One region of the Kitasatospora sp. NPDC101155 genome, then DNA from elsewhere that is predicted to be linked to it. Evidence: riboswitches for the same ligand, from Rfam matches in the RefSeq annotation. Region 1 holds a riboswitch; the other holds the start of a gene.

Evidence for each region. Region 1 has a riboswitch for S-adenosylmethionine ahead of ACIRYZ_RS24860 (IclR family transcriptional regulator). Riboswitches for the same ligand answer to the same signal wherever they lie in the genome.
Region 2: another riboswitch for S-adenosylmethionine. It lies ahead of thrC (threonine synthase); the one in region 1 lies ahead of ACIRYZ_RS24860 (IclR family transcriptional regulator).

What each region holds. Positions count from the first base shown of each region.
Region 1 covers NZ_JBIWPN010000016.1:157,480-162,419, reverse strand. Annotated here, with positions in the region: gene ACIRYZ_RS24870 (cryptochrome/photolyase family protein) at 1-716, shown strand, start outside; gene ACIRYZ_RS24865 (amidohydrolase family protein) at 808-2,088, opposite strand; SAM riboswitch class I at 2,214-2,356, shown strand; gene ACIRYZ_RS24860 (IclR family transcriptional regulator) at 2,555-3,268, shown strand; gene ACIRYZ_RS24855 (alpha/beta fold hydrolase) at 3,541-4,623, shown strand; gene ACIRYZ_RS24850 (NAD(P)/FAD-dependent oxidoreductase) at 4,667-4,940, opposite strand, start outside.
Region 2 covers NZ_JBIWPN010000009.1:230,806-235,745, forward strand. Annotated here, with positions in the region: gene ACIRYZ_RS16565 (cold-shock protein) at 13-216, opposite strand; gene ACIRYZ_RS16570 (MoaD/ThiS family protein) at 767-1,045, opposite strand; gene thrC (threonine synthase) at 1,073-2,380, opposite strand; SAM riboswitch class I at 2,398-2,530, opposite strand; gene ACIRYZ_RS16580 (glucosyl-3-phosphoglycerate synthase) at 2,675-3,679, shown strand; gene ACIRYZ_RS16585 (trehalose-6-phosphate synthase) at 3,718-4,940, shown strand, end outside.

The DNA.
Region 1 (4,940 bases):
GCTGGGACGTCGACGCGTACGCCGAGGTGCACGACGACCTCGCGGCCGACTCGACCTCCCGGCTCTCCCCGTACCTGCACTTCGGCTGCCTGTCGCCCACGGAGCTGACCGCCCGCGCCTGCCAGCGCGGCGGCGACGGTGCGCAGGCCTTCGTCCGGCAGCTCGCCTGGCGCGACTTCCACCACCAGGTCCTCGCCGCCCGCCCCGACGCCGCGCACGACGACTACCGCAGCAGGGACGACCACTGGCACCACGACGAGGACGAGGCCGAAGCCTGGCGGCAGGGCCGCACCGGCTACCCGATCGTCGACGCCGGGATGCGTCAGCTCGCCCACGAGGGCTGGATGCACAACCGGGCCCGTCTCCTCACCGCGAGCTTCCTCGCCAAGAGCCTCTACCTGGACTGGCGGATCGGCGCCGCCCACTTCCTGTCCCTGCTGGTCGACGGCGATGTCGCGAACAACCAGCTCAACTGGCAGTGGGTCGCGGGCACCGGCACCGACACCAGGCCCAACCGGATCCTCAACCCGCTGCGTCAGGCCGACCGCTACGACCCGGACGGGGACTACGTACGACGCTGGCTGCCCGAGCTCGCCCACTTGCCCGGACCGGCCGTCCACCGTCCCTGGCTGCTCGCCCCCGAGTACCCGGACCCGATCATCGCCCCGGACGCCCTCACGGTCCGGCTCCGCCGTGCCCGGGCCCTGGACGGGTGAAATCTTCGATCCAGTACCGGAGTTGGGGGCGTCCGAGTCTTGGGGCATCGCCGCGGGCCGGCGGCCGGACGCCGCTCGCCCGGGACCGGGGTCAACCGAGCTCGTTCTTGTACACCACGCCGTTTTTGACGATGAGTCGCAGGTTGCGTTCGGGCTCGGCGAGGACGGACAGGTCCGTGGTCGGGTCGCCGTCGACGACCAGGAGGTCGGCCCACGCGCCCGGCGCGATGACCCCGAGCGGCGCGGCGCGGTAGGGGTCGCGGCGGCCGGACAGACGGAACAGCTCCGCGTTCCCGGAGGTGGCCATCTTCAGGGCCCCGACCGGGCTGAGGTACCGGCCGAGCCGCACCAGCATCTCGGACTGCCGGTGGGCCTTCGCGGGGTCGAGTACCAGGTCGGTGCCGAACGCCAGCCGCACGCCGTGTTCGAGTGCCCAGCCGAAGGTGCGGGCGACGCCCTCGCACACCTCGCGGTTCTTGCGGTCGCTGTCCGCGGAGGCGTAGTGGTGGTCGTCGACCTCGAAGGGCTGGGTGCTCAGCCACACGTTCCGCTCCGCGAGGTAGCGGATGGTGTCCTCGTCGGTGAGGTGCCCGTGCTCGATGCAGCGCACCCCGGCCTCCACCGCGCGGCGCACGCCCTCCGAGGTGTAGACGTGCACGGTCACGTAGGTGCCCCAGTCGGAGGCCGCGGCGACCGCCGCCTCCAGTTCCGCCGTGGTGAACTGCAGTACGTCCAGCGGATCGAACTCCGAGACGACCCCGCCGCCGGCCATCACCTTGATCTGCGTGGCGCCCTTCCTCAACTGCTCGCGCACCGCCGCGAGCACCCGCTCCGGTCCGTCGGCCACCCGGGTGAACCCGATCTGCTCGGTGCGGGACTGCGGCCCGCCCAGGACGGTCGGGACCTCGTGGACCGAGCCGAAGTCGCCGTGGCCGGAGGTCTGGGAGACGGCGGCCTGGCTCGGGTAGATCCGCGGGCCCGGAAACAGTCCGCGGTCCAGGACCCGCCGCAGTGGCTCGGTGTCACCTGCCATGTCCCGCACCGTGGTGAAGCCCCGCATCAGCATGTCGCGGGCGGAGGCGAGGGCCTGGTAGTAGACGGTGCCGGTCGGTGCGAGCTGCAGGTCCGCCATGGTGCCGCCGATCGCGAACAGGTGGACGTGGGCATCGGTGAGCCCCGGGATGAGCGTGCCGCCCCCGCCGTCGAGCACCCTCACCCCGTGGGTACCGCGCGGGGACGGGCGACCCGTCACCACCTCCGCGATCCTGTCCCGCTCGATCCGGACGTGCCCCGGCACCGCCTCCTCGCCGATCCCGTCGAACACGCGCACGTTCGTCACCAGCAGCCCGGCACCCGAGTCGTCGACACCCATGCCGCCATCCTCGACCGGTCACGGGACCGGCACCAGGCGGCACACCCGATCGGCGGCGGGCGCGGCAGCGGCGCGGAGCAGGGGGGTTTGGCTGGTCGGCGGGGGAATCTTGTATGGTTCCTGGCGAATCATCCAGAGGGGTGGAGGGACCGGCCCTACGAAGCCCCGGCAACTCCCCGGTCGACTCGGCGTTCGAAGTACGCGCCGCGCCGTCCGGGATCAGTGCCAACTCCGGCCTGTCGCCAACGTGGCGCGGGAAAGATGAGGAGACACGGTGCTCTCTGTGCTGTCCTTCGCCCGGGCGCTTCCCGCCCCGGCCCTTTCGCGTACCCGTCTCGTGCCCGGCGCAGGCAATCGGCCGACTTCTCCGGCCCGTCCTCGCTGACCACCCCCCGCTCCCCGCGGGGAGCTCCCGTGAGCCGAACCCACCTGCCGCTCACGGGATTTGAGACTGGAGTACCCATCCATGGAGAACACGAGCGGCGTCGGCGTGCTCGACAAGGTCAGCTCGATCCTCGGCACCCTGGAGGCCGGGCCGACCACCCTGGCCGGTCTGGTCGCCGCCACCGGCATGGCGCGGCCCACCGCGCACCGGCTCGCCGTCGCGCTGGAACACCACCGGCTGGTCGGCAGGGACATGCAGGGCCGGTTCGTCCTCGGCCCGCGGCTCGCCGAGCTCTCGGCGGCGGCCGGTGAGGACCGGCTGCTGGCCGCCGCCGGCTCGGTGCTCACCCACCTGCGCGACGTCACCGGCGAGAGCGCCCAGCTCTACCGCCGCCAGGGCGAGGTCCGCATCTGCGTGGCCGCCGCCGAGCGGCTCTCCGGCCTGCGCGACACCGTCCCAGTCGGCGTCACCCTCCCGATGAAGGCGGGCTCCGGTGCGCAGATCCTGCTCGCCTGGGAGGAGCCCGAGCGGCTCCACCGGGGCCTCCAGGGCGCCCGCTTCACCGCCACCGCCCTCAGCGGGGTCCGGCGCCGCGGCTGGGCGCAATCGATCGGCGAACGCGAGCCCGGGGTCGCCTCCGTCTCCGCGCCCGTCCGAGGCCCGTCCAACCGGGTGGTGGCCGCCGTCTCCGTCTCCGGCCCGCTCGAACGCCTCACCCGCCACCCCGGCCCGCACTACTTCCAGGCCGTCGTCGAGGCGGCCAACCGCCTCAGCGAAGCCCTGCGCCAGTCCTGACCGGCTCGCCGCCCACCGGGGCTCGCCGCCCCGCCCAGGTCGATCACGGAGACCTCCAGGGTCCTCAAAGGGCTTGGAAGGAGGCGGACTTCGACGGCGTCGGCCCCGGGGTCGTCCGTCCCGCCGGGCCGAGTCGGGCCGGGCGGGCGATGACCCAGGGTCCTTGGGCGTACGCGGTACGTTTTTGAGTGCTGGTGGGGTGAGGGCGCGGGCAGACGGGGAAGAAGACGGAAAGGGGTCAGCTGTCGGATGCTGCTGTCGCGGAGGACACGATGCGCCGGGACGGACGGGTGGCGAACTCCCTGCTCGCGTTACTGAGCCGGGACTGGACGGGGGTGCCGGTCGCGCTGGTGACGGCGGGTGTGGGCGGCTGCCTCGTCGCGCTCGGCACGACCTGGGCGGTGGCGCTCGGTGCTGTGGCCGTGGCCGTCGGTGCGGCGCTGCTGGTCGGGGCCGTGCGGCACCTGGTGCTGGTGGCCCGGGAGACGGGGGCGCGGCCGGCGCCGGGGTCACTGGTCGACGTGGGCGGCCACCGGATGCACGTCCTGGGTGAGGGGGAGCGGGCGGGCGGGCCGACGGTCGTGTGGATGCCGGGGGGACACGTGCCCGGTGAGGAGTTCGGAGAGCTGCACACGATGCTGGCGGCCCGGACCCGCTCGGTGCTGGTCGACCGGTTCGGCACGGGCTGGAGCGATACCGGGCCCTTCCCCCGGACGACGGCCGTCGAGGCGGAGGAGCTGCTGACGGCGCTGGAGGCGGCGGGCGAGCGGCCCCCGTTCGTGTTCGTCGGCCACTCCTTCGGCGGGCTGCTGGTCGCGAACGCGGCCCGGCGGCGGCCGGATCTGACGGCCGGGCTGGTGCTGCTGGACCCGACGCCGCTGGAGGTCATCGCCTTCGCGCCATCCAACGGGCTGGTCGCGGGGATGCGGCGGCGGTTACTGCTGGCTGCGGTGCGGCATCTCTTCGGTGCACACCGTGGCCGGGGCGGCCGGACCGGGCAGGACTGCGCCGCCGCGTCGATCTTCAGCGAGCTCTCGCCGTCCGGCCTGGCCGGTGTGGGCTGGGAGACCGTGGTGTACGACGGGGATCTCGCGGACCTGCCGCTCGTCCTGGTGATACCGCGGGATCTCAACGGCGGTGAGGCGGTGCTGGCCGGCGCCCGGGACGCAGTTGAGGCCGAGCGGATCAGCCGCTTCTACCTCCGCAGCCGGGTCCGGTACCTGGCGGCGTCGTCGGCGTCCCGGTTGGTGTACACGCCGGAGGGGACCGGTCACGACTTCCCGCACGAGGTGCCGGAGTTCGTGGTCGGTGTGGTCGGGGACCTGGTTCGGGAGCTGCGGGTGACCAGCTCGTGACCGTCCGCCGATCGGCGGACGGCACCCCATGGCCGTCCGTTGATCAGCCCATGACCGACCGCGCGGAGTCGGCCCGTACGGGGCGTCGGCGCGAGAACGAGCCCAGGTCCACGACGTTGCCGGTGTGCTCGCAGCGGTAGCGGACCGGGTCGCCGTCGTGGTCGTGGCCGGCCTCGACCAGGTCGATCAGGGTAGCGAGGTAGCGGCCCACCAGTGGGGCGTTCTTGAACTGGTTGCCGCTGGTGCCCATGGCCACGTAGTAGCCGTCGAGGGCGGTGCGGTCGTAGATCGGCGTCCAGTCGTCGGCGACGTCGTAC
Region 2 (4,940 bases), on a different contig from region 1:
AGTCGGAAGGGGTCAGACCGCCGCGCGAACCATGTCCGCCTGCGGGCCCTTCTGTCCCTGAGAGATCTCGAACTCGACCCGCTGGCCCTCCTCGAGGGTGCGGTAGCCGTCCATCTGGATCGCGCTGTAGTGGACGAAGACGTCCGCACCACCGTCGACCGCGATGAAGCCGTAGCCCTTCTCCGCGTTGAACCACTTGACGGTGCCCTGAGCCATTCCGAACTCCCCTAGTGCTGTGCTGGCCCTTCACGCGCCCGCAGGTCGCGGGCCCGGGTCTGGTTGAAGGCCGGCCCGGGGAACCCCCCCTGAGCGCAGCCGTGCACGCCGCAATCCTCCGCACAGAAAGCCGAACGGCTTCCGATGGGCGGTCGATTACGCCGACCGCCGCTGAATGTATCCGGACCGACGCCCTCTGCAACAGGGCCAGCCGCCAGGAATTCCATAGCCCCGTCAAGAGACAAGGGCGAACAAACCAGGGTGAAATCGGCATTTCATGCCGGACATAGCGGACGAATTACCCAAACCCTCGCAGGAATTCTGACATCCGCCTGACATGTTTCACGGCCGGGACGCGAGCCGGTCTCAGTGACCGGACGACCTCCGGCCAAGCAGCGCGCAAGCCGGAAGGGAAGCCCCGTTCCCAGCAGAGCCACACTCTACTCCGACTTGACCCGGAAATATTCCCGCCGAAATGCCAGCGGCCGCCCGCACATACGGAGAGTCGAATTCCGTACGTACGGGCGGCCGGGAAGCGGGATGCGACGGCTCAGCAGCCGCCGGCCACCGCCGGGATGATCGAGACGTTCGCGCCGTCCTTGATCTCGGTCGCCAGGCCCTCGGCGAACCGCACGTCGTCGTCGTTCACGTACACGTTGACGAAGCGGCGCAGCTTCCCGGTGTCGTCCAGGATCCGGGCGGAAATGCCCGCGTGGTTCTGCTCCAGGTCGGCGATGACCTCGGCCAGGCTGGCCCCCTCGGCGGTCACCTCGGCCGCGCCGCCGGTGTAGGTGCGCAGGATGGTGGGGATGCGGACTTTGGCGCTCATGGCTCTCCTAGCGGGGGTGGGGGTGGTTCAGGTGGACGCGAGACCGGCGGAGCGGAAGGACTCCAGCGTCGGGCGGATGACGGCGGTCATCCCGGCGTCGGAGACGGCGTCCAGCGTCTTCAGGCCGTCGCCGGTGTTGATCGCGACGGTCTCCTTGGCCGGGTCCAGCTGACCGGTCTCGACCAGCTTCTTCAGCACGCCGACGGTCACCCCGCCCGCGGTCTCCGCGAAGATCCCCTCGGTCCGGGCCAGCAGCCGGATCGCCGCCACGACCTCTTCGTCCGTGACGTCCTCGACCGCCCCGCCGGTCCGACGGGCGATGTCCAGCACGTACGGGCCGTCCGCCGGGTTGCCGATCGCCAGCGACTTGGCGATGGTGTCCGGCTTGACCGGCTTGATCACGTCCCGGCCCGCCTTGAACGCGGCCGACACCGGCGAGCAGCCCTCGGCCTGGGCGCCGAAGATCCGGTACGGCCGGTCCTCCACCAGGCCGAGCTTGATCAGCTCCTGCAGCCCCTTGTCGATCTTCGTCAGCTGCGAGCCCGAGGCGATCGGGATGACGATCTGCTCCGGCAGCCGCCAGCCGAGTTGCTCGCAGATCTCGTACGCCAGCGTCTTGGAGCCCTCGCCGTAGTACGGACGCAGGTTGACGTTCACGAAACCCCAGCCCTCGCCGGCCGGGTCCCCGATCAGCTCCGAGCAGAAGCGGTTCACGTCGTCGTAGTTGCCCTCGATGCCCACCAGCTCGCCGCCGTACACCCCGGCCATCACGACCTTGCCCTGCTCCAGGTCGTGCGGGATGAAGACGCAGGACCGGAACCCGGCCCGGGCCGCCGCCGCGCCCACCGCGCCGGCCAGGTTGCCGGTCGAGGAGCAGGACAGCGTGGTGTACCCGAACGCCCGCGCCGCCTCGATGGCGCAGGCCACCACCCGGTCCTTGAAGGAGTGCGTCGGGTTCCCGGAGTCGTCCTTCACGTGCAGCGGAGCGGTGAACCCGAGCTCCCGGCCCAGGTTGTCCGCCTTCACCAGCGGGGTCCACCCCGGGTTCAGGTTCGGCTTGGACGCCACGTCGGCCGGCACCGGCAGCAGCGGCGCGTAACGCCAGATGGACGCCGGACCGGCCTCGATCCGCTTGCGCAGCTCCTCGGCGCGCTCGCTCCCGAACTCGTACGCGATCTCCAGCGGCCCGAAGCACTCCAGGCAGGCGAAGCTGGGGCCGAGCGGGAAGCGGGTGCCGCACTCCCGACAGGACAGGGCGGCGGCGGGGCCGAGGTCAACCGATCGGGGTCCCCCCGGCCGAAGGCTGGGGGAGGGTGCGGCAGTGTCGACAGCCATGATGGCGGAGGCCTCTCTCCTCATCTTCCCCGTGGCGCGGTCGCGCCACAGGCCGGAATTGGCACCTGTCCCGCCGGGGCCTGTGAACAGCCGAGCGAGAAGGTTGCCGGGACGTCAACGGGCCGTTCCCTCAGTCCCTCTGGATGAGCTTGTGAAGTTGTGGTTCAGCGGCGACCCCGGCGTGCGAAGGTCCGACCGCTGTACGAAGACTGTATCCGAAGGCGTCCACCCTGAAAGGGACCGTCCGCCACGCGAGATGGCCCGTTCCACCCGACCTCGCCGAGGAGATTCACCGTGCCCGCCGAACCGACCCCCGCACTCCTCCCGCAGGCGGCGTCCTGGCTGCACCGCCGCTCGTGGAGCGCGGCCGACCGGCCGGTTCACACCCTGCTGGAGGCCAAGCGGCGCACCCGGCAGACCGTCAGCGTCGTCCTCCCCGCACTCGACGAGGAGGCCACCGTCGGCGACATCGTCCGCACCGTCCGGCGCGAACTGATGGACCGGCTTCCTCTGGTCGACGAACTGGTCGTACTCGACTCCGGCTCCACCGACGCCACCGCCACCGTCGCCGCCGAGGCCGGCGCCCGGGTGGAACAACGGGACGCCGTCCTGCCCCGGCTGCCCGCCGTCCCCGGCAAGGGCGAGGTGCTCTGGCGCTCGCTGCTGGTCACCCACGGCGACATCGTCTGCTTCGTCGACGCCGACCTGCGCGAGTTCGACCCCGCCTTCGTCTCCGGCATCCTCGGCCCCCTGCTCACCGAACCCGACATCCAGCTGGTCAAGGCCATGTACGACCGCCCCCTCGAAACGGAGTCCGGCGCGATCGTCCCCGCCGGCGGCGGCCGGGTCACCGAACTCGTCGCCCGCCCCCTGCTCAACCTCCACTGGCCGGAACTCGCCGGTTTCGTCCAGCCCCTCGGCGGCGAGTACGCGGCCCGCCGCTCACTGCTCGAACGACTGCCCTTCCCCACCGGCTACGGCGTCGAACTCGGCCTCCTGGTCGACGCGTTGGAGCTGGTCGGCCTGGACGCCCTGGCCCAGGTCGACGTCGGCGTCCGACACCACCGTCACCAGGACGGCCAGGCCCTCGGCCGGATGGCCGCCACCATCTACCGCACCGCCCTGGAACGCCTCGACCGCACCCACCGCCTCAAGGCCTCCGCCGACCTGGTCCACCCCCACCTCACCCAGTTCAGCCGCGACCCGGAAACCCGCGCCTTCACCGCCCACAGCCACCCGGTGACCGCCCTGGAACGCCCCCCGATGCACACCGTGCCCGAATACGCGACCCGCCATTGAAACGTTTGCCGACCCGAGCCCCCGGCAAGATGCCAACCATGGGCGATCTCACGACCGAACGTTCGAGCGCGACCGGCACCGCCCCCGTCCTGGTGGCCTCCAATCGGGGACCGGTGTCGTTCAGCGCCGCCGACGACGGCACGCTGACCCTGCGCCGCGGCGGCGGAGGCCTCGTCTCCGGCCTCTCCGCGATCGACGACCCGAACGCCGTCTGGGTGTGCGCCGCCCTCGGCGACGCCGACCGCCGAGCCGCGGCAGAAGCCCCCGACGGCCGCCTCGACCTGGCCGGCCACGACGTCGGCGGCCAGGCCGTACGGATGCTGGACATCGACCCGGAGACCTTCGCCCACGCCTACAACGGCGTCGCCAACTCCACCCTCTGGTTCGTCCACCACCTGCTCTACGCGACCCCCACCGCACCCTCCTTCGACGCGGGCTTCCGCACCGAATGGGCCGCCTACCAGGCCTACAACACGGCCTTCGCCGAGGCCCTGGCCGCCGAAGCCGCCCCGAACGCCGCGGTCCTCGTCCAGGACTACCACCTCTCCCTGACCCCGGCCCTGCTCCGCGCGGCCCGTCCCGACCTGCGGATCGGCCACTTCTCCCACACTCCCTGGGCCCCGCCCGAGTACTACCGGATGCTCCCCGACGACGTCGCCCGCGCCGTCCTCACCGGCATCCTCGGCGCCGACCGGGCCGGTTTCCTCACCGAACGCTGGGCCCGCGCCTTCGCCGCCTGCTGCGAGGACCAACTCGGCGCCACCGTCGACCACGAGGCGATGACCGTCACCCACATCGGCCGCACCACCCACCTCGGCGTCCACGCCCTGGGCGCCGACGCCGACTTCCTCCGCGAACGCGCCCACCGCCCCGACGTGGACGAACGCCTCGCCGCCCTCCGCACCTCCGTCGGCGACCGCCACACCATCGTCCGGGTCGACCGCACCGAGCTGAGCAAGAACATCGTCCGCGGCCTCCAGGCCTACCGGCATCTGCTCCGCTCCCACCCCGAGTGGCACGACCGGGTGGTGCACATCGCCTTCGCCTACCCCTCCCGCACCGACCTGGCCGAATACCGCGACTACACGGCGTCGGTGCGGCACCTCGCCGACGCCATCAACACCGAATTCGCCACCCCCACCTGGCAACCCCTGATCCTGCACGTCAACGACGACTTCCCGCGTTCCCTCGCCGCCTACCGCCTGGCCGACGTCGCCCTCGTCAATCCCATCCGGGACGGCATGAACCTGGTCGCCAAGGA